DNA from 3 places in the Diaphorobacter nitroreducens genome. Region 1 is predicted to be linked to each of the others. Evidence: predicted binding sites of a transcription regulator. Region 1 holds the regulator's gene; each other region holds the start of a gene.
The links. Region 1 encodes FNR, which switches genes on or off when oxygen is low (the NO sensors DNR and NnrR bind a similar motif). Its sites were predicted from a motif close to TTGATNNNNATCAA; they were not measured.

Region 1 (7,239 bases):
AGGCATTGCGCACGGTCGGCGTCCCGTATACGGATGAGGAGATCGCCAGCGCCGCCGAGCAGGTCAAGGGCAAGACAGAGATGGATGCCGTGGTGGCCTATCTCCAGGTTTTGGGCCGTGCGCTCAAGTAATCGAGGAGCTGGTCATGGACATCACCACCATGCGTATCGTGGCCACGCTGGCGTCGCTGGCGTGTTTCGTGGGCATCTGGTTCTGGGCCTTCATGCGCCGCAACCGGGCCCGGTTCGAGGAGGCAGCGCAGTTGCCCTTCGCCGAGGACTGAAGAAGTCTCCACAAGAAAAGAGATAACCCATGAGCGATTTCACGAGTAACTTCTGGTCCTTCTACGTGGCCGGAATCACCATCATCGGTATCGTGGCCTGCGGCTTGCTGCTGTGGATCACGTCCCGCAAGAAGGTCGAGGCTACGGCCGACAACACCACCGGTCACGTCTGGGACGAAGACCTGACGGAAATGAACAACCCCATGCCCCGTTGGTGGATGTGGCTGTTCATCATCACGCTGGTATTCGGCGCTGGCTATCTGGCTGCCTATCCCGGATTGGGGACCTTTAAGGGTAAGTTGGGCTGGACGCAGCTGGGCGAGTACCAAGCCGAAGTGGACAAGGCTAACGCAGAGTTGCAGCCCCTGTACGCGCGGTTCGAGGCCATGCAGCCCCAAGAGATGGCGGCCGACACAGCGGCCATGGCAATTGGTGAGCGTCTGTTCATGAACAACTGCGCGCAGTGTCATGGTTCCGATGCCCGCGGCAGCAAGGGCTTCCCCAACCTGGCCGACGGTGACTGGCTGCACGGCGGTGCGCCTGATCAGATCCAGAAGACCATCCACGATGGGCGCATTGGCGTCATGCCTCCCATGGCGGCCGCCGTGGGCTCGCCGGAAGATGTGCGCAACCTCGCCCACTATGTCCTGAGCCTTTCGGGAAGCCCGCATGACTCCCTGAAGGCGTCTCTGGGCAAGTCGAAGTTCACTGCGTGCGCTGCATGCCACGGGATGGACGGCAAGGGCAATGTGGCCCTGGGTGCCCCTAATCTGACGGATGACATCTGGCTGCATGGCTGGGGCGAAGCTGCCATCACCGCTATGATCAACAATGGCAAGACCAACGAGATGCCTGCCCAAACGGGCAAGTTGACCGATGCACAGATCAAGGTGTTGACGGCATACGTCTGGGGTTTGTCCAATAAGGCCGGCGCCCCGCGCTGATGCTCCCTGTGCGGCCGGCTCCCCGTCGAGGGGCGCCGGCCGTTTTGCGTTTTGGAAGTTGCACTTCCTTTTTGAGATTCCACCATGAAGCCAGCCGAAGGTCAGCCCCGTAAGGTGATTCCTATCACGCCAGTGGGGGCCGAAAGTTCGCAGACCGAGGTCATTTCGCTCTATGAGGCGCAAAAGAAAATCTATCCACGCTCGATAAGTGGAGTGTTCGCACGTTGGCGTTGGGCGATGGTGTTTCTGACACAGCTGGTTTTCTATGGCCTGCCATGGCTGGAGTGGGGCCAGCGCCAGATGGTGCTCTTTGACCTCGGAGCACGCCGTTTCTATATTTTTGGTTTGGTGCTTTACCCGCAGGACTTCATTTATCTGACGGGTTTGCTGATTATTTCCGCGCTGTCGCTTTTTCTGTTTACCGCAGTGGCGGGACGCCTGTGGTGCGGCTTCTCCTGTCCCCAGACCGTATACACGGAAATGTTCATGTGGATCGAGCACAAAGTCGAAGGCGACCGCAGTGCCCGTATGCGCCTGGACAATGGTCCGTGGACATTTGAGAAGATCTGGAAAAAATCTGTCAAGCAAGCCATTTGGATTGCGGTCGCATTCTGGACCGGCTTCACCTTCGTGGGCTATTTCGTTCCGATTCGCGAGCTGGGGGGAGAGTTGCTGGCCCTGCAAGGAGGGTGGCAGATATTCTGGGTGATCTTCTATGGGTTGGCCACGTACGGTAACGCAGGATTCCTGCGCGAGCAGGTATGCAAATACATGTGCCCTTATGCGCGTTTCCAAAGCGCAATGTTCGACAGGGACACGCTGGTCGTCTCTTACGATCCTGAGCGCGGCGAGCCTCGCGGGCCCCGTAACAAGACGGTAGACCACAAAGCTGCGGGACTGGGTGACTGCATCGATTGCACGCTGTGTGTCCAGGTCTGCCCAACGGGTATCGATATTCGCAACGGACTGCAATATGAATGCATTGGTTGCGGTCTCTGCGTGGACGCTTGCAATACCGTGATGGACAAGATGAAGTATCCGCGCGGGCTTATTCGCTTCTCAACGCAGAACGGCGTCAAGAACCACTGGACCCAATCGCAAATGCTCAAACGCGTGCTGCGACCCCGTGTGTTGTTCTATTCAGCGGTGCTGGTGGTGTTGTGCATCGGCATGCTGGCCAGCTTGGTGGTACGCACCCCGTTGAAGGTGGACATCGTGCGCGACCGCGCTGCGCTCTCGCGCATCGTGGCGGGAGGCAAGCTGGAAAATATCTACCGGCTGCAGATCATGAACGCCACGGAGGGGGCGCAGCGCTACACCATCAGCGCCCACGGTATGGAAGGGCTGGAAGTGGCGTCCGAGACCGCAATTGACATTGGACCGGCGGAATCCCGATGGGTGGTTGTCCGTCTTCAAATTCCGTATGGCTCAGCATCTCCTGGATCGCATACGGTGTATTTCGATATTCAAGCGCAGGGTGATAAAGCCCAAGTGGCAGAGAAATCCGTATTCCTCGTACCCCGCTGAAGGCGGTCGTGGAATACAAATGAACAAGCTGTGCTCATAAATGAGCGAGGAGTTAATATAAATGTTGAGTAATTCCCCCATGAAACTGGACGACGACGGAAAGCCTTGGTGGACGTTTGGCCATGTCTGGCTTGTCATCGCGGGGCCGGTGATTGTCATCATTGCGGGCTTCGTGACCCTCTGGCTGGCCGTGAGCAAACCCGACCCCGTCATCGCGGAAGACTATTACCAACGGGGCTTGAACATCAACGAGACCCTGAAGGAGTCTGGGGGCGACATGACGCCTGCCATGAAGGGGCGCAACCATGCAGCTACTCCGCTGGAGGATCAACCGCGCTGACCGGCAGGGCGAGTCCTCTTTGCATGCCGGAGAACAGATGCTAGGCTGTCAACTACACTTGCTAGGAGATGGGCGAATGTGGATGCAACGATTGATGTGGATCGCGTGGCCGGCCTTTTTGATGGCGGGCGTCATGGAAATGGTAGTGTTCGCCTTCGTGGATCCAGAAGCGCTGCAGTGGTTTGATCAACCCCTGCATCTCTCGCGCGAAGGTGTGTATACCATCGCCTTCTTCACGTTCTGGTTCGTACTCATGGCTTCCAGCGCATTGACGACGCTGTTGTCACTCTCGCCCTTTGAGTTGAATCGCTGCCCCGTGCCCAAAGGGGCGCGGCCGGCTGATTGCGCCAAATACGTTTCCTGATCTTTCCGCCGATCAGTTATGAATGAACAAAAAACCGAGGCTTAATGGCAGGCTTGCTGGCTGTTGACAATGCGCTTCAGCGCATCGGTATCGACGATGCGCACATGGCGCTGTTTTACTTCCACAATACCTTCTTCCACGAACTTGGAAAACGTGCGGCTGACGGTTTCCAGTTTCAATCCCAGGTAGCTGCCGATCTCTTCGCGTGTCATGCGCAGCACCAATTCGGATTGTGAGAAACCCCGAGCATGCAAGCGTTGTACGAGATTCAACAGGAATGCGGCAAGGCGTTCCTCGGCACGCATACTCCCCAGCAACAGCATGACCCCATGCTCACGAACAATCTCGCGGCTCATGATCTTGTGCACATGGTGCTGTAGTGCCGTTACTTCGCGCGACAACTCTTCAATACGGTCGAAGGGCATGACGCATACTTCGGCGTCTTCAAGCGCCACCGCATCGCAAGTGTGGCGGTCGCTCACGATGCCATCCAGGCCGATGATCTCGCCCGCCATTTGAAAACCCGTCACTTGATCGCGACCGTCTTCGGTGGCGACACAGGTCTTGAAGAATCCGGTGCGGATGGCAAAAAGGGATGTGAAGGGTTCACCGTTCCGGAAAAGCGTGCCGCCACGCTTGATCTTGCGTCGTACAGCAACAATGTCATCGATGCGCTTGAGTTGCTGGTCGTCCAGACCCACGGGCATGCACAGCTCACGCAGATTGCAGTTTGAGCAGGCAACTTTGATGGTCTGGAGATTCGTATGCATGGGAACCCTGTTCATGGCTTGAGCTTACCTCTGAACGGCTGGGAGACATGGAATGCCGTAGGCCGTTGGACGACTTTGAGCCGAAGTCAAATTGTCGCCACAAGGACCTTATGGGCGCTTGATCAACGTCAAGGACTCATGGGGGACTCTACGGCACAGTGATATGAAAGTGCAAGGAATCCCGTCATGACCGTTGTTACAACAGAGCTCCTGCGTCGCTTTGACGTCCCAGGGCCGCGCTACACCTCTTATCCGACTGCTGATCGTTTTGTCGAGGCTTTTGGCGAGCGGGAATACATCCTTGCGCTGCAGCAGCGTCGCGTGGGTTCGGTAGCCAAGGCGATGCCTTTGTCGCTTTATGTCCACATCCCGTTTTGTGAATCGCTGTGCTATTACTGCGCGTGTAACAAGATCATTACCCGGCATCCAGAGCGGGCAGAGGTCTACTTGCGTTACCTCAGCCGTGAGATCGACCTGCATACGGCGCACTGCGGTGTGGGTCAGCATGTGAGCCAGCTGCATTTCGGCGGAGGCACGCCTACTTTTCTGACGGATGACGGTTTGCGCGAACTGATGGGCATGCTGAGGCGCAGTTTCGTCCTCGTTCCGGGGGGGGAGTACTCCATAGAAGTGGACCCCCGGACCGTGGATGAAGCGCGGCTGGGATTGTTGGCGGAGCTGGGTTTCAATCGCCTGAGCTTTGGCGTGCAGGATTTCGACCCTGAAGTACAAAAGGCCGTGCACCGCATTCAGCCTGCCGAAAAGGTGTTCGCGTTGGTCGATGCGGCTCGGAAGCTCGGGTTTGAATCGGTGAACGTGGATTTGATCTACGGGCTGCCGCGACAGACACCGGAGTCGTTTGATCGCACCTTGGAGCAGGTAGCCGAGCTGCGGCCAGACCGGATCGCGCTGTATGCGTACGCTCACTTGCCAGAACGCTTCAAGTCGCAGCGACGCATCATCACGGCCGAGTTGCCCATGGCTTCGGCCAAGGTGTCCATGCTGGCCCGGTCACTTGATGTGTTCCAGGAAGCCGGCTACGTCTACGTGGGCATGGACCATTTTGCGCTGCCTGACGATGCGCTGGCGGTGGCCAAGCGGCAAGGCAGGCTGCACCGCAATTTCCAAGGCTATAGCACGCAGCCCGATTGCGACCTGATTGGTCTGGGCGTTTCTGCCATCGGGCGCGTGGGCGCTACTTACAGCCAAAATGTGAAAACGCTGGACGAGTATTACGACTGCATTAACCAGGGGCATTTGCCTGTGGTGCGCGGGCTGGCGTTGACCAAGGACGACTTGGTGCGCCGCGCAGTCATCATGGCGTTGATGTGCCAAGGTGAATTGCTGTTTGAGCCGTTGGAACAGTCCTGGCTGATTGATTTCCGCAGTTATTTCGATGCGGAATTACAGCAACTGCAAGAAATGGCGGCTCAGGGCTTGGTGAAAATCAGTGATGAGGGCGTTGAAGTCACGCCCATGGGATGGTATTTCGTGCGCGGCGTGGCCATGGTGTTCGACAAGTATCTGCAGGCTGACCGTAACCGCGCTCGCTTTTCCCGGATTATTTGACCCATGCTGTGGGCGCTGGCCACGACGGCCTTCCTGATGGGGCTGATGGGAGGGGCTCACTGTTTGGCGATGTGTTCTGTTCCCTGCGCGGCGCTTACGGGGCTGGGTGGCACGCCGGACGCCACCCACACCATTCAATGGGCGTCCCGCCGCGGAATCCTCCAACGGGTAGCGCAGTTTCACGTGGGGCGCCTGATCGGTTACGGCGCTGCAGGGGCGGTGGTTGCGCTGGCCATGGAGCAACTCGCATGGCTGGGGCAAAGCACCTCGGCATTGCGCCCCCTTTGGACGCTGATGCATGTGCTCATCCTCGCGTGGGGCGGGATGATGATGGTGCAAGCGCAGCAGCCCTTGTGGGTTGAGCGGGCGGGGCGTGCTGCCTGGGCGAAGGTCAAGCCCTTGGTCTCTCGGCCTGGCGGGCTCCTGACCGCGGGTGTGGCCTGGGCGCTCCTGCCATGCGGCCTTCTGTACACCGCACTGTTGACTGCCGCTCTCAGCGGAAGCGTGCTCCGCGGAGCCTTGTGCATGGTCCTGTTTGGCGTAGGAAGCGGTGTATGGCTGGTGCTGGGGCCGTGGACTTTTGGCCGCATTCGCGCTTGGATCGGCGTGAAGGGTGGGGCGTGGGGGTCTCGGCTGGCAGGTGGCGTGCTTTTTTCCCTGGGTGCATGGGCGCTGTGGATGGAGGTTGTCCATGGGCAGCCGGCGCCGTGGTGCGTGCCCTGAAAACAGCGTTTTTTGGAACCACAGCGACTCCGCGAAGCATGCCGTGGCAAGCGAATGGCGCAAACCGAGGCGCTCAGGCGTGACGTATCGCTGTCAGATCTATACCAGCGGAAGTGACGAGTCTGTTCTCATCGACGTGGAGAAATCCAGCTACACATCGCTGCCTTACTGGATGCGCCATCGTGCGTATGAGGGCGCGCTGCGTGTCGGCGTGATTGCCGAAGGACTGGGAAACGCCCGAACCACGCCAGGATATTTGCCATCGGTGCGACGACTACCAAGGTCTGCTCTGTGCCTTGCAGATGGGTGGGTTGCGCGCGCTGGCCGCGGAGCGCCGGATTTTCTGAGCAGGTATTGAGGTCGCTGGCACTCACCCGGAGCGAGGGCGCAAGCGATTACCGGAGAAAAGGTGTCTGCGAATGCCACCGGACCGGCATCCTGAACCGGGGGTTCAGGTGGGCGAGGGCAGCCAGGCGTTGGGTTCATCTGACGCGAGATGATCACGCTCACCGGGCGATGTACCAAGCCCGTGCTCAATGAGCATTGGTTCAAGGAAATATAAAGCCCGGCAGCACCGCAGACATGTTCATTGTAGTGGGCCGTCCGTGTGCAGCCAGGGGCCAGGCTTTTACCGTAATGGTTATAGGAGGCGCCCATCCTCGCCCAGCGCCTCGTCCAGGCGCAGGAGCAACTGCTGCACGCGCTCATCGCTGTCGTGC
Region 2 (7,239 bases), 1.6 Mb from region 1:
GCCGCCTGCTGTACCAGGGCCGCTGGTTCGACCCCCAGGCCATCATGCTGCGCGAGACCGCCCAGCGCTGGGTGGCGCGCGCCGTGACCGGCACCGTGACGCTCGAGCTGCGTCGCGGCAACGACTACTCCATCCTGAACACCGAGTCGCCCAACCTGACCTACGCGCCCGAGCGCCTGTCGATGGAAAAGGTGGAAGACGCGCCGTTCAGCCCACTGGACCGCATCGGCCAGTTGACCATGCGCAACCTGGACATCTCCGACACGCGCGGCAAGCTGGGCGTGTATGCACGCGCCGGCCTGCTGTCGCTGGGCGGCAATGCCGCGCTGGCGCAGCTGGAAGACGGCGGCGCGAAGAAAAAATAAGCATCAAACAGGCCTCTAGCGCTTGATGGACGTGCGCTAGCAGCTATAAAAACAGAAGCAACCACCCGGCAGGCCTGCCGGGTGGTTTTTTTATGCGCCGTTCAAAGAGCGCTGCGCGGTCCACTGCTCCCACCCCTGTGCGCGCAGTTCGCAGGCGGGGCAGCCGCCGCAGCCGTGGCCCCAGGCGTGCAGGTCGCCGCGCTGGCCCAGGTAGCAGGTGTGTGACTCGCACCGGATCAGTTCGACCAGGGCGTCGCCGCCCAGCCGCTGCGCCAGGGCCCAGGTGTCGGCCTTGCTGCGCCACATCAGCGGAGTTTCCAGCGTCAGCGGGCGGTCCACGCCCAGACTCAGCGCCACCTGCAGCGCCTTCAGCGTGCTGTCGCGGCAGTCGGGGTAGCCGGAATAGTCGGTCTCGGACATGCCGCCCACCAGCACATCCAGCCCGCGCCGATAGGCCAGCGCCGCCGCCAGGGTGAAGAACAGCAGGTTGCGCCCGGGCACGAAGGTGTTGGGCAAACCGTCCGCCTGCATGGCGATGGCCACGTCTTCGGTCATGGCGCTGCCGCCCAACTGCGCGAGCACGTCCACCGTCAGCATGTGGTCCGGCCCCAACTGTCCCGGCCACGGCAGGGCGCGCACACCGTCGATCAGCCGCTGCCGGCAGTCCAGCTCGACGCGGTGGCGCTGCCCGTAGTCAAAGCCCAGGGTTTCCACATGCCCATAGCGCGCCAGCGCCCAGGCCAGGCAGGTCGCGGAGTCCTGCCCGCCCGACAGCAGCACCAGCGCGCGCCGCTGCGGCAGGCGGCTCATGGCGCGGTCGCGAGCGGGGCCGCGCCCTCGCGCATGCTGCGCACGATGGCGGCCAGCGCCACGCCGTAGGCCGGCACGAAGAACAGCAGGCTCACGGCCAGCTTGATGACATAGTCCACCACGGCGATTTCGCCCCAGTGGGCGGCCATAAATGCGTCAGGGCTGCGCCAGAAGGCGATGGAGAAGAACGCCGCCGTATCCAGCGCCTGGCCGAACACCGACGCCGCCGCAGGCGCCAGCCACCACGAGCGGCTGCTCTGGCGGATACGGTCGAACACCTGGATGTCCAGCAGTTGCCCCAGCACGTAGGCGGCAAAGCTGGCAAAGGCGATGCGGAACACGAAGGTGTTGAAGTCACCCAGCGCCGCCCAGCCGTTGAAGCGGCCTTCATGGAACAGCACGCCCACCACATACGACGCCACCAGCGCCGGCAGCATGGCGCGGGTGATGACGCGGCGCGCCTCGGCCTTGCCGATGAGCCGCACCGTCAGGTCGGTGGCCAGAAAGATGAACGGGAAGCTGAACGCCCCCCAGGTGCTGTGAAAGCCCAGCAAATTGATGGGCAGTTGCACCAGGTAGTTGCTGGCGATGACGATGGCGATATGGAACGCCACCAGGAGGGAGAGGTACAACGGCACGCGCGATGGTGCCTTCAGCGAGGTCATGGCAGTCCTTTTTGGATGGGACCTCTGCAATACCTGTAGGGATCAGCACGCTGCGAATCGGTATGGGACGCGAAGCGCAAACCACAGCGGTGGCAGGGCCACCCCGAGGATTTGCATCGACGCAGGCCACCGAGCCCACAGAGGCGTGCGGCACTACAGGTGTTGCGGAGGTTCCTGGATGGGGGCGAGGGAACCCATGGTGGCAACAGAGCCGGGGCGCGATTGTAGGCACATTTGCGCATCCCACCCGCGCACAGGGTTGCGCCGCGTATTTTTTTCAAGGCACCCGTCACACAATGCATGCGCCGCACGTCTTAGGGGCATGAACGCGACAACCTCACTCGCCATGGACCAGCATCTCGCCGCCTTTCAGCAGCACCGCCCACGCCTGGCGGGCGTGGCCTATCGCATGCTGGGCAGCCGCACCGATGCCGAGGACGTGCTGCAGGACGCCTGGCTGCGTTGGCAGGCGACGGCCCTGGAGCGCGTGCAGACGGCCGAGGCCTGGCTGATCACCACTGTCACCCGGCTGTGCGTGGACCGGCTGCGCGCCGCGCGCATCGAACGCACGGCCTATGACGGGCCCTGGCTGCCGGAACCGTGGATCGCCGGCGACAGCGCCCCGGCCGCCGATGCACGCGCCGAACTGGCCAACGACCTGTCCGTGGCGCTGCTCGTGGTGCTGGAGCGCCTCACTCCCGACGAGCGCGCCGCCTTCCTGCTGCACGACGTGTTCGACAGCGACTACCCCGAGGTGGCGAGCGTGCTGGGCAAGAGCGAGGCCGCCTGCCGCCAGCTGGTGCACCGCGCGCGCGCCCAGGTGCGCCAGCGCAGGGCGCGCTTCACGGCCACACCCGAGGCGTCGCGTGCGCTGGTGGAGCGCTTCGTGCAGGCCATGCGCACGCAGGACCATGCGGCGCTGCTGGCACTGTTCGCCGAGGATGCGCAGTGGACCGCCGACGGCGGCGGCAAGGTGCGCGCAGCCGCCAAGCTGCTGCACGGGCCGCGTGCGATCGCACGCCTGGCCGCGTCGGTGTGGCGCCTCTACCTGAGCCACCAGACCATGGAGGCGGTGGACGTCAACGGCGGCCCCGGGCTGCTGCTGCGCGACGCGGGCGGCGTGCGCGCCGTCATGGCCTTCGAGACCGACGGCGTACACATCCACGCGGTGTATTCCGTCCTCAACCCCGACAAGCTGCGCGGCCTGTAGGCCTGCGCGCTTCGCCCGGCACCGTCTGCGCGGCGGCGCCGCGTTCACCCCTTTTTTCTCACCCCCCTGCAAGGAGCCTTCCATGTCCTCAGCCCCCCGCATCAACCTCCCTCGCCACGCCGCAAGCTATGCCGCCATGTACGGCCTGCAAAAACACGTCGATGCGGGGCAACTGCCCGTCCAGTTGCACGAGCTGGTGAAGATGCGCGCCTCGCAAATCAATGGCTGCGCGTTCTGCATCGACATGCACGCCCGCGAGGCGCGCGAGCATGGCGAAAGCGACCGGCGGCTGCACCTGCTCAGCGCCTGGCGCGAGAGCGGCGTGTTCGATGCGCGCGAATGTGCCGCACTGGCCTGGACCGAGGCCCTCACGCGTCTGGAGCAGTCGCAGGTGCCCGACGCCGTGTACGACGAGGTGCGCGCGCAGTTCAGCGAAGCGGAGATCGTGGAGCTGTCGATGGCCATCGTCACGATCAATGGCTGGAACCGGCTCAATGTAGCGTTCCGCACCCCGCCCGGGCGCTACACGCCGGCGTGAACTGGCGCCGCAGACGGCAACCTTGACCCAGGTCATGCACGCGCGACGGAGGCGGCCGCCCTGCCCGCCAGGCATGGGGGCAGCGGCGCACAATGACCGCAAGCCCTGGCCAGGCTGGGGCACTGCAAGGAAAGGAAGCTGCCATGACGTCATCCCCGGCCTCCGCGCTGCCCTCGTCGCCCGCACCCGCGGGCGGCTCCACGCTCACCCAACGTGCCGGCCTGTGGGTGGCCATCGCCGTGCTGCTGCTCATCGCCTTCATGCCCGCGCTGCCGGGCCTGCCGCAGGCCGGGCAGATGATGCTGGCCGTCCTCGCGTTCGCGGTGATCCTGTGGATGACCGAGGCGCTGGACTATGCGGTGAGCGCCGTCGTCATCGGCGCGCTGATGATCGTCCTGCTGGCCATCAGCCCCGTGCCGGGCAAGGAGGCGGCAGGCGCCATGATGGGCACGCGCGCCGCGCTGCCCTATGCCCTGGGGGGCTTCAGCAACAGCGCCGTGGTGCTGGTGGCGGCCGCCTGCTTCATCGCCGCGGCCATGACGGCGACGCAGCTGGACAAACGCATCGCGCTGCAGGTGCTGTCGTACGTACCCGCGCGCGCCAACCACGTGGCGATGGGCGCGATCCTGGTGGGCTTTCTGCTGTCGTTCATCGTTCCCAGCGCCACGGCGCGCGTGGCCTGCCTGATGCCGATCATGCTGGGCTTCCTGTCGGCCTTCGGGGCGGAGCGGCGCAGCAAGTTCGCGGCGCTGGTGGTGATCACCGCCGCGCAGACCGCCAGCGTGTGGAACATCGGCATCAAGACCGCCGCCGCGCAGAACATGGTGGCCATCGGCTTCATCGAGAAGCAGTTCGGCCAGACCATCACCTGGGGCCAGTGGTTCGTGGCCGGGGCGCCGTACTCCGTCGTGCTGACCATCGCGCTGTACTTCGTCATGACGCGCATGCTCAGGCCCGAGATGGACCACATCGCCGGCGGGCGCGAGGCCATCCATCGCCAACTGGCCGAGCTGGGCCCCATGACCGCCAACCAGTGGAAGCTGCTGGGCATCACGCTGGTGCTGCTGGGCTTCTGGGCGACCGAGGGTGTGCTGCACGACGTGGACACCACCACCTCCACCATCGTGGCCATCGCACTGATGCTGCTGCCGCGCCTGGGCGTGATGGGCTGGAAGGAGTCGCAAAGGGGCTTCCCCTGGGGTACGGTGCTGCTGTTCGCCGTGGGCATCGCCATGGGTGCAGCCCTGCTCAAGACCGAGGCCGCGCCCTGGCTGGCACGCCTGATCGTGGACAGCCTCGGCCTGGCCAACGCCACGGCATTCGCCATCTTCATGCTGCTGGCGCTGTTCCTGATCGTGATCCACCTGGGGTTTGCCAGCGCCACGGGCCTGGCCTCGACCATGATTCCGATCATCATCAGCGTGATGCAGGCGGTGCAGACGCCGGGCATCAACCCCATCGGCATGACCATGCTGCTGCAGTTCGTGGTCAGCATCGGCTTCATCCTGCCGGTGAACTCGCCCCAGGGCATGCTGGCCTACGGCACCGACACCTTCGACATCAAGGACTATGTGCGCACGGGCCTGGTGCTCACCGCCGTGGCCATCGCGCTGCTGGTGGTGTTTGCGCTGACCTACTGGCCCTGGATGGGCTACATGACCCTGCCGGCGCGCTGAGGCCCCTTCGCCGGCCTATGGCCCATGCGATTACAGGCATTTTGGCCTGTAGCCCTTTACTGATAAGCGGTAGCAGCTATCAAAAGGTTAGCAGCTACCGCCTGCTAGACCACCACCGGCTCCGGCTCCAGCCGGATGCCGAAGCGCTCGTACACGCTGGTCTGGATGGCGCGCGCCAGCGTCATCACCTCGCCGCCGGTCACGCTGTCGTCGGGCGTGCCGCGGTTGACCAGCACCAGCGCCTGCTTGTCGTACACGCCGGCCTTGCCCACCGTCTTGCCCTTCCAGCCGCAGGCGTCGATGAGCCAGCCCGCCGCCAGCTTGATGGTGCCGTCGGGCATGGGGTAGTGCACGATCTTCGGGTCGCGCGCGATGATGTCCTGGCACTGCTCGGGCGTGACCGTGGGGTTCTTGAAGAAGCTGCCGGCGTTGCCGATCACGGCCGGGTCGGGCAGCTTGGCACGGCGGATCTCGCACACCCAGTCAAAGATCTGCTGCGCCGTGGGCCGCTCCACGCCCGCCTCCTGGCGCTTGCGCTCCAGGTCCAGGTAGCCCAGCTCAGGCGCCCAGTCCTTGCGCAGCAGAAAGCGCACATGGGTGATGACCGCGCGCCCGGCCAGCCCCATGCCGCGGTGCAGCCCCCCACCCTCGTGCGGGGCCTGGGGCGCGGCATGCTTGAACACCGAGTCGCGGTAGCCGAAGGCGCACTGGGCTGCGTCCAGCGTGAAGGGGCGGCCCGTGGCCAGGTCGATGGCCACCAGGGAATGAAAGCGGTCCTGCAGTTCCACGCCGTAGGCGCCGATGTTCTGCACGGGCGCTGCGCCCACGGTGCCGGGAATCAGCGCCAGGTTCTCCAGGCCGGGGTAGCCCTGGGCCAGCGTCCAGGCCACGGCCTCGTGCCAGACCTCGCCCGCGCCGGCCTCCACGATCCAGGCCTTGTCGGTCTCTTCCAGCAGGCGCAGGCCCTTGATCTCCATCTTCAGCACGAGGGGCTTGACGTCGCCGGTCAGCACGATGTTGCTGCCGCCCCCCAGCACGAACACCGGCTGGCGCTCCAAGCGGTGGTCGCCCAGCAGGTCGTGCACGTCCTTGGCCGAGCGCACGCGCACCAGGGTGTGCGCACGTGCGGCGATGCCGAAGGTGTTGTAAGTCTGCAGGGGAACATTTTTCTCGACTAACATCGACCGGATTGTCGCACCCGCCCCCAGGCGGGCGCGGGTTTGTACCGAGTTAGCCGCGAGTGATGCCATGCCTTCTTTTGATACCGTCTGTGAAGCCAACTTCGTTGAAGTGAAAAACGCCGTGGAGAACACCGCCAAGGAGATCGGCACGCGCTTTGACTTCAAGGGCACCTCTGCCGCCGTCGAGCTGAAAGACAAGGAAATCACGCTGTTCGGCGACGCCGACTTCCAGCTGCAGCAAGTCGAGGACATCCTGCGCAACAAGCTCACCAAGCGCAACGTGGACGTGCGCTTCCTGGACGTGCAAAAGCCCCAGAAGATCGGCGGCGACAAGCTCAAGCAGGTGGTGAAGGTCAAGAACGGCATTGACAGCGAGCAGGCCAAGAAGATCCAGCGCCTGATCAAGGACAGCAAGCTCAAACTGCAGGCTGCCATCCAGGAAGACAAGGTGCGCGTCACCGGCGCCAAGCGCGACGACCTGCAGGCCGCCATGGCGCTGATCCGCAAGGACATCGCCGACCTGCCGCTGACGTTCGACAACTTCCGCGACTGATGACCGCCCGCCGCCCATGCACCGCCTGACCCTGCGCCTGGCCGCCGCCCTGCTGGCAGCCACCGGCCTGCCCGCCGCCTATGCGCAAAGCGTGGCGCTGGCCGGCATCCTGGGCGGCAAGGCCCTGCTGGTGGTGGACGGCAGCGCGCCGCGCAGCGTGGCACCGGGCGGCTCCCACATGGGCGTGCGCGTGGTCTCGGTGGGCCGCGACGGCGTGGTGCTGGAGGTCGCGGGCGCGCAG
Region 3 (7,239 bases), 680 kb from region 1:
CTGATGTTGGCCATGCTGGAGCTGAAGTTGCCGCCGCCCAGGCCGCACAGCAGCGCCAACAAAAGCATGGTGGGGTAGCTGGTGGTGTTGTCCTGCACCGCATAGCCGATGCCGATGGCGGGGACCAGCAGCGACGCGGTGGACAGCGCAGTCCAGCGGCGGCCGCCGAAGATGGGCACCATGAAGGAATAGAAGATACGCAGCGTGGCGCCGGACAGCGCCGGGGCGGCAGCCAGCCAGAACAGCTGGTTGGTCGAATACTTGAAACCCAGTGCCGGCAAGTTCACGGCGACCACACTCCAGACCTGCCAGATGGCGAAGGCCAGGAACAGTGCGGGCACCGAGATCCAGAGATTGATCTTGGCGACAGCCTCGCCCTCTCGCGCCCAGAAGGACTTGTCCTCGGGGGTCCAGAGCGTGAGCACCCGGCCTTTGCGGCCGCTGCCTTGCGAAACGGTGTTGGTGGACATGTGGGATCTCCGGTGGGGATCAGTGGGCAGCCGGGGCGGCGTTGTGAGACTTCATCACGTCGGTGCGGCGCACCTCGGTGAAATACATCCAGATCAACGAAACCCATACCACGCCGTACATCAGCATGAAGGCACTGGAGCGGATGCCCGTCCAGTCCATGAGCATGCCGAACAGGATGGGCAGGATGAAGCCGCCCATGCCGCCCGCCAGGCCCACGATGCCGCTGATGGCGCCGATGTTCTTGGGGTAGTCGTCGCTGATGTACTTGAACACGCTGGCCTTGCCGAAAGCCCAGGCGATGCCCAGGACGAACATCAGCGCGGTGAACATGTATACGTTCAAGCCGACGTGCAGGGTGGTGGGTCCGTTGACGGTCTGGATGGTGAAGTCGGTCTGCGGGTAGGACAGCAGGAACAGGCAGATCCAGCTCACCCACATCACCCACCAGGTCACGGAGTGCGCACCGAACTTGTCGGACAGCACGCCGCCAATGGCGCGCAGCACGCCACCCGGCAGCGAGAAGCAGGCTGCCAGCAGCGCCGCCACACGGATGTCGAGGCCGTACTCACCGACGTAGTACTGCACCATCCACAGGGAAAGCGCCACATAGCCACCGAACACGATGCTGTAGTACTGGCAGTACTTGAGCACCTTGGGGTCCTTCAGTGCCTTGAGCTGTTCGCCAAAGGACACGTTGCTGGGCACCAGGTGTGCCGGGTCGCTGTGGCTGAACAGCCAGAACAGCACCAGCGTACCGAGCATGATGGCGGCATACACATGCGGCACGGCCGCCCACCCGAAGGCCACCAGGATCACGGGCGCCACGAACTTGTTCACGGCCGCGCCCGAGTTGCCCGCGCCATACACGCCCATGGCCGTGCCCTGGCGGTGCTTGGGGAACCACCGGGCCACGTAGGGAGTACCGACCGAGAACGAACCGCCGGCCAAACCGACGAACAGGCCGATCACGAGGAAATGCCAGTATTCGGTGGCGTAACCCATCATCCAGATGGCGGGAACGGTGGCTGCCATGAGCAACGCCATCACGATGCGGCCGCCGTAGCGGTCGGTCCAGATACCCAGCGGCACGCGCACCAGCGAGCCCGTGAGCACGGGCATGGCCGTGAGCAGGCCGAACTGGGTGGAGCTGAGGTTCAGCATCTTCTTGATCGGGATCCCGATGACGCCGAACATCATCCAGACCATGAAGCAGACGGTGAAGGCGAGCGTGCTGACGATGAGCACTGACCAGGCTTTGCGGGTATGGCGTGGATCTTCGCCGATGGTTGAGGCGCTCGGCGCGGCGCGCTGGGGCAGTTGAGCCATTGCAGATGTCCTCTCTTGGGTACGGTGCAATGGTCCCGCAACTGGCCGTGCCTGCACATCCTTCGCTGGGACACCGCGGGCGGTGCAAAAGGACGAGGGCGGCCTATGCCGCCCTACTCCCTAAGAACTATGCCGGGCTCTGGGGGTTATTCCGTGAGGCGGTGGCGGTCCGAGGCGTAGACCGCCGCCTGCACGCGCGAGGACAGTCCCAGCTTGCGCAGAATGTGCTGCACATGGATCTTCACGGTGGTCTCGGCAATGTCGAGCGCACGTGCGATCTCCTTGTTGCTGAGACCGCGCGCAATCTCGCGCAACACGTCTTCTTCGCGCGGCGACAGCACCGACGCGGGCTCTTCCTCTTCGGGCAGGGGCTCGGGCGTGGGCGCCCCCTGGGACTGGAACGCCGCCACCAGCTTGCCCATCATTTCGGGGCTGACCACCGGCTCGCCGCGTGCAGCCCGCCGTATCGCCTGCGCAAGCAGGTCACCGTCAATGGACTTGAGCAAATACCCCTGCGCGCCGTTGCGCAAGGCGGCCGCCAGATCCTGCCCATCTTCGCTCACCGTGAGCATCAACACGCGGCTGCCCTGCGACGCCTCGCGCAGGCCGGCGATGGCGTCCACGCCGCGCACACCGGGCAGGTGGTTGTCCAGCAGGATCACGTCGGGGCGCAGCGCAGGCAGCAGACGCAATGCCTCCGCGGCGTCCCCGGCCTCGCCCACCACGCGCAGGTCCGGCTGCTGGGACAGCAGCGCCACCAGTCCGCGGCGCAGCAAGGTGTGGTCATCGATCAGGAAAAGCGTGGTGGGAGCATTCATGCGGCGGCGGAAGAAACAAGGGAGAGGGGCAACGCAGGCTCCTCGCGGGTGGTTGGTGGCAGCTCCAGGACTACGCAGGTGCCACCGCCGCCGGGGCGCGAAACCAGCTCCAGATGCGCACCGATGCGCTGCGCGCGTTCACGCATGATGCCCAGGCCCACATGCAGCGAATCGGGTGGCACGCTGTCCGGGTCGAACCCGCGGCCATCGTCCTGCACCTCGAAGCGCCAGCGGGGGTGGCGCTGCACCCGCAGCTCCACACGGCGTGCATCGGCGTGCTTGCGCACGTTGGACAAGGCCTCCTGCAGGATGTGCAGCACCTGGATCTGCACGTCCTGCGCCAGCGGCAGGCCGTGCCCCGCCATGCTCAGCGCCGTGGCCGCGCCGGTCTGGTGTTCGAACTTCGAGAGCGTGGCGCGCAGCGCCGCTTCGATGTCCTCGTCCTGCGTGCGCGTGCGAAAGTGCACCAGCAGCTCACGCACGTCGGCATAGCATTCGCGCACACCGGTATCCAGCTCCGCCATGCTGCGGTCACGCGCCTCGGTGTTGCCCTTCGCCACCGCGTCGCGCAGCAGCTGGGTTTGGATCTTGAGAAAGGCCAGCGACTGCGCGATGGAGTCGTGCAATTCGCGCGCAATGAGGCTGCGCTCCTGCGCCACCGCTGCCTCGCGCTCCAGCGCCGAGGCGCGCAGGCTTTCCATGGAAGTGGCCAAGTGATGCGCCATGGTGGACAGCAGCTCGCGCATCTCCGCCGACAGCTCCAGCGGACTGCGATACAGCAGCGTGACCTCGCCCAACAGGCGCTGGTGCATCTGCACCGGGATACTCACCACCGTCTCGAAGCCGGCCTCGCGGCAATGCGGCAACTGCAGGCCCCCGGCAGGCATGATCGGAATCACACGCATGCGCGCCTGGCCCTGCGCCTGTCCGCATTCGCAGGCGCCGGTGACCACGCAGTGCTCATGTTCCACCAGCGACTGGGGCAGCCCGTCGGAGGCCAGCAGCACGTAGCGCTCGTTGGCTTCGTCCGACCAGCGCACGGCCGCCGCGTCGCACCCCGCCACGCGGCGGATCTGCTGCACGAAACCCTGGGTCAACTCTTCCAGGCTCCCCGCCTCCGCCGCAAGGGCGCTGACCGCATACAACGCCGCCAGGCGCTGGTTGCGCACTTCGATGGTGGCGGTCTTTTCGCGTACCTTGCGCTCCAGGTCCTCGTGCGAGGTCTGCAGCGCATGGGCCATGAGGTTGAAACCCGCCGTCAGCTGGCCGAACTCGTCGTCTGCTTCCACCTCCAGGCGCGTGCCCAGGTCGCCCTTGCGCAGCCGCGCCAGGGCCTGTTGCAGCCGCGTGACGGGGTTGAGTACGAGCAGGTAGCTCAGCGCCATGAAGGCCACAGCCGAGCCGATGGCCAACGCCACCATGAACAGGTGGAACAGATGCAGCACCGCCGTGAGGCGCACGATCTGGATCTCGATGGCCTCGACGAAGCTGTCCAGGTCCAGCACGAAGGCATCGGCGCGCGCCACGGCCGAGGCGGTGCTTTCATAGCGCGCGGCGGCTTTCCAGTCGTTTTCGATGAGCAGCCACTGCCGGCGGATGTGTTCGTAGCGCTCGCGCGTGTCATCGCTCCAGGGCACGAACAGCGGCCGGGCGGGGTCACCCGTGCGCAGCAACTCCAGCCCTTCGTTGAAGCGCGCTTCCAGCCGCGCAAATTCCTGGGGCGACTCGTTCTGCTGGGCCAGCACCATGCGCAGCATGTTCATGCGCAGGCGACCCGCCTCGTTCACCGCAGCGGCGCCCCCCTCCAACTTCCAGGTCACCCACAGCGTGAAGCCGATGGATGCCAGCGCCACCAGCAGGAACACCGTGCCCATGGCCAGCAGCTTGGTGGACAGCGTGGACTTGTTGCGCATGGCGGCAGTGTAGGCACGCGCTTTTGAAATGTCTTGATGGAAGTCAAGTTTGCTCAAGCCTACGGCCGCGGCATACAAGCGAAAACATGCTTCCGCGCGCTACCATCAAGCGCAAACAGCTATCATATTGATAGTGAACGCCCTGATGTTGCCAGGGCGTTCCGGTCTGCTCAGCCGCAGCTGCCCAGGGCGCCGCACTGGGTGCAGTAGTCGCAGCCGTCCTTGCGGATCACGGCGTGGGCACCGCACTCATTGCACTTCTTGCCGGCCATGGCCGGAGGCATGCCGGTCGCGGGCGCTGCGGCGGGCTCGTCCAGCGGCAGCACCTGCTGCTGCGGCATGGCACGCTGGGCCAGGATGTTCTGCACGGCATACGCGATGGCGGCCACCTCGGAGTCGTGCCACAGCGGCACGTGGGTGCCGTCGGCCTTCTGGTGCGTGCCCAGGCGCACGGGGCCACGGTCCCAGGCGACCTTGCGCATGTCGGACAGCGCGCGCTCCAGGAAGCCGCCGCGCGCGGCCAGCGACAGCAGGCGCATGCTGGAGGTGATCCACTGCTGCGATTCGCCGCTCTGCCCCACGGGCATGAAGAACTCGATGGCGCGGTCCACCGTGCCGCCGCGCCCGTCAGGCACGGGCAGGAAGGAGACGATCAGGTACAGCGTCTTGTGGCCTTCCTGCGTCCAGTACTCCAGCTTCTCCGCCACGGCCGACAGGCCGCCTGTGGGACGGCTCTCGATCATGGTGCGCATGGGGTCCACCACCACCGGGGCGGGCGCGGCCTCGGGTGCGGCGGCGGGGGCCGGTGCTGCGGCGGGCGTGACTTCCAGCACGGCGCCCAGGATGCTGTTGGGCCGGTAGGTGGCCAGGCCCTTCAGGCCCGAGTGCCAGGCCTGCATGTACAGGCCCTTGAAATCGGCGTAGGGGTAGTCCTCGGGCACGTTCACGGTCTTGGAGATCGCCGTGTCCACGAAGGGCTGCACGGCCTCCATCATGGCCACGTGGTCGGCGGCCGCCATGTCCATGGCGCTCACGAAGTACGCAGGCAGATGGTTCACGTCGCCGCCCAGCGTCTTGTACAGACGCCAGGCGTAGTCCTCCACCACGTACTCGCTCTTGCTGCCGTCGGCCTCGCGCTTGCGGCGCGTGTAGCTCCAGGAGAACGGCGGCTCGATGCCGTTGGAGGCGTTGTCGGCGAAAGCCAGACTCACCGTGCCCGTGGGCGCGATGGACAGCAGATGGCTGTTGCGGATGCCGTGCTTGCGGATGGCCTTCTGGATGTCCGCGGGCAGGCGGCTGGCGAAGGTGCCCTTGGCCAGGTAGCCATCGGCGTCGAACTTGGGGAATGCGCCCTTTTCCTTCGCCAGTTCCACCGACGCGCGGTAGGCCGCGTTGCGCATGCGCTCGGCGATCTGTACCGCCATGTCGCGCCCTTCCTGGCGGTCGTAGCGCTTGCACAGCATGGCCAGCGTGTTACCCATGCCCGTGAAGCCCACGCCGATGCGGCGCTTGGCCGCCGACTCGGCCTGCTGCTGCGGCAGGGGCCAGAAGGTCACGTCCAGCACGTTGTCCAGCGCGCGTACCTGGGTGGCCACGGCCTGCTCGAAGGCATCGAAGTCGAACGACGCCTCGCCATGCAGCCCAAACGGGTTGCGCACGAAGCGTGTGAGGATGATCGGGCCCAGGTCGCAGCAGCCGTAGGGCGGCAGCGGCTGCTCGCCACACGGGTTGGTCGCCTGGATGGTCTCCGTGTAGTGCAGGTTGTTGTCGGTGTTGATCTGGTCCAGGAACAGGATGCCGGGCTCAGCGAAGTCGTAGGCCGACTTCATGATCGTGTCCCACAATTCGCGCGCGCGCACCGTGCGGTACACCCACTGGCCGTCGGCACGCTGGTGTGCGCCCTGGGCCTGCAGCTCCGCACCGGGCGCGGCGCCATGCACCAGCTCCCAATCACGGTCCTGCTCCACCGCCTCCATGAAGGCATCGGGCACGCCCACGGACACATTGAAATTGTTCCAGCGGCCCGGCGTACGCTTGGCGGTGATGAAGTCCAGCACGTCCGGGTGGTCGATGCGCAGCACGCCCATCTGCGCGCCGCGGCGCGCGCCCGCACTCTCCACCGTGGAGCAGGACTGGTCGAAGACGTTGATGTAACTGCAGGGGCCCGAGGCCATGGAGGCCGTGCCCTTCACCAGCGCGCCGCGCGGGCGGATACGCGAGAAGTCGTAGCCCACGCCGCCGCCGCGGCGCATGGTCTCGGCGGCCTCGCGCAGGGCCTCGTAGATGCCGGGGTAGCCCGCGTCGTCCACGCCCTGGATGCAGTCGCCCACGGGCTGCACGAAGCAGTTGATGAGGGTGGCCTGGATGTCGGTGCCGGCAGCGCTCATGATGCGCCCCGCCCCGATGGCGCCGGCACGCAGGTTGTCCAGGAAGCGCGCCTCCAGGGCCTGGCGCATGTCCTCGCGCTCGACCGAGGCCAACGCCCGCGCCACGCGGCGGAACAGATCCTCGACATCGCTCTCGCCGTCTTTGAAGTATTTCTCCTTCAGCACATCCATGCTGATGGGTTGTGTAGACAGGGCGGGGGCAAGGTCGGTGATTTCACGCTGCATGGAGGGGCTCCGAAAGGATCTAACTGACGTGCACGCCGCGACCCAAGCGCGGCGGCAATTCTCGATTTTCACACCGCGCGGGACGCTTCGCCGCGAACC

Region 2: a site for FNR is predicted at 3,611-3,624, ahead of BA022_RS02550 (DASS family sodium-coupled anion symporter). Genes of this name have one in related genera too.
Region 3: a site for FNR is predicted at 4,562-4,575, ahead of BA022_RS13120 (type IV pili methyl-accepting chemotaxis transducer N-terminal domain-containing protein). Genes of this name have one in related genera too.

Annotation. Positions count from the first base shown of each region.
Region 1 covers NZ_CP016278.1:2,129,742-2,136,980, reverse strand. The annotation lists gene ccoO (cytochrome-c oxidase, cbb3-type subunit II) at 1-131, shown strand, start outside; gene BA022_RS10015 (cbb3-type cytochrome oxidase subunit 3) at 146-283, shown strand; gene ccoP (cytochrome-c oxidase, cbb3-type subunit III) at 313-1,227, shown strand; gene ccoG (cytochrome c oxidase accessory protein CcoG) at 1,312-2,754, shown strand; gene BA022_RS10000 (FixH family protein) at 2,816-3,094, shown strand; gene BA022_RS09995 (hypothetical protein) at 3,171-3,458, shown strand; gene fnr (fumarate/nitrate reduction transcriptional regulator Fnr) at 3,500-4,243, opposite strand; gene hemN (oxygen-independent coproporphyrinogen III oxidase) at 4,415-5,797, shown strand; gene BA022_RS09980 (sulfite exporter TauE/SafE family protein) at 5,801-6,520, shown strand; RNA gene ssrS (6S RNA) at 6,927-7,106, opposite strand; gene BA022_RS09975 (cell division protein ZapA) at 7,161-7,239, opposite strand, start outside.
Region 2 covers NZ_CP016278.1:547,398-554,636, reverse strand. The annotation lists gene argG (argininosuccinate synthase) at 1-365, shown strand, start outside; gene queC (7-cyano-7-deazaguanine synthase QueC) at 456-1,175, opposite strand; gene BA022_RS02565 (7-cyano-7-deazaguanine/7-aminomethyl-7-deazaguanine transporter) at 1,172-1,840, opposite strand; gene BA022_RS02560 (RNA polymerase sigma-70 factor) at 2,187-3,050, shown strand; gene BA022_RS02555 (carboxymuconolactone decarboxylase family protein) at 3,133-3,588, shown strand; gene BA022_RS02550 (DASS family sodium-coupled anion symporter) at 3,732-5,264, shown strand; gene murB (UDP-N-acetylmuramate dehydrogenase) at 5,369-6,445, opposite strand; gene BA022_RS02540 (YajQ family cyclic di-GMP-binding protein) at 6,513-6,998, shown strand; gene BA022_RS02535 (retropepsin-like aspartic protease family protein) at 7,015-7,239, shown strand, end outside.
Region 3 covers NZ_CP016278.1:2,806,943-2,814,181, forward strand. The annotation lists gene BA022_RS13105 (NarK family nitrate/nitrite MFS transporter) at 1-470, opposite strand, end outside; gene BA022_RS13110 (MFS transporter) at 490-1,797, opposite strand; gene BA022_RS13115 (response regulator) at 1,944-2,615, opposite strand; gene BA022_RS13120 (type IV pili methyl-accepting chemotaxis transducer N-terminal domain-containing protein) at 2,612-4,528, opposite strand; gene BA022_RS13125 (adenosylcobalamin-dependent ribonucleoside-diphosphate reductase) at 4,699-7,140, opposite strand.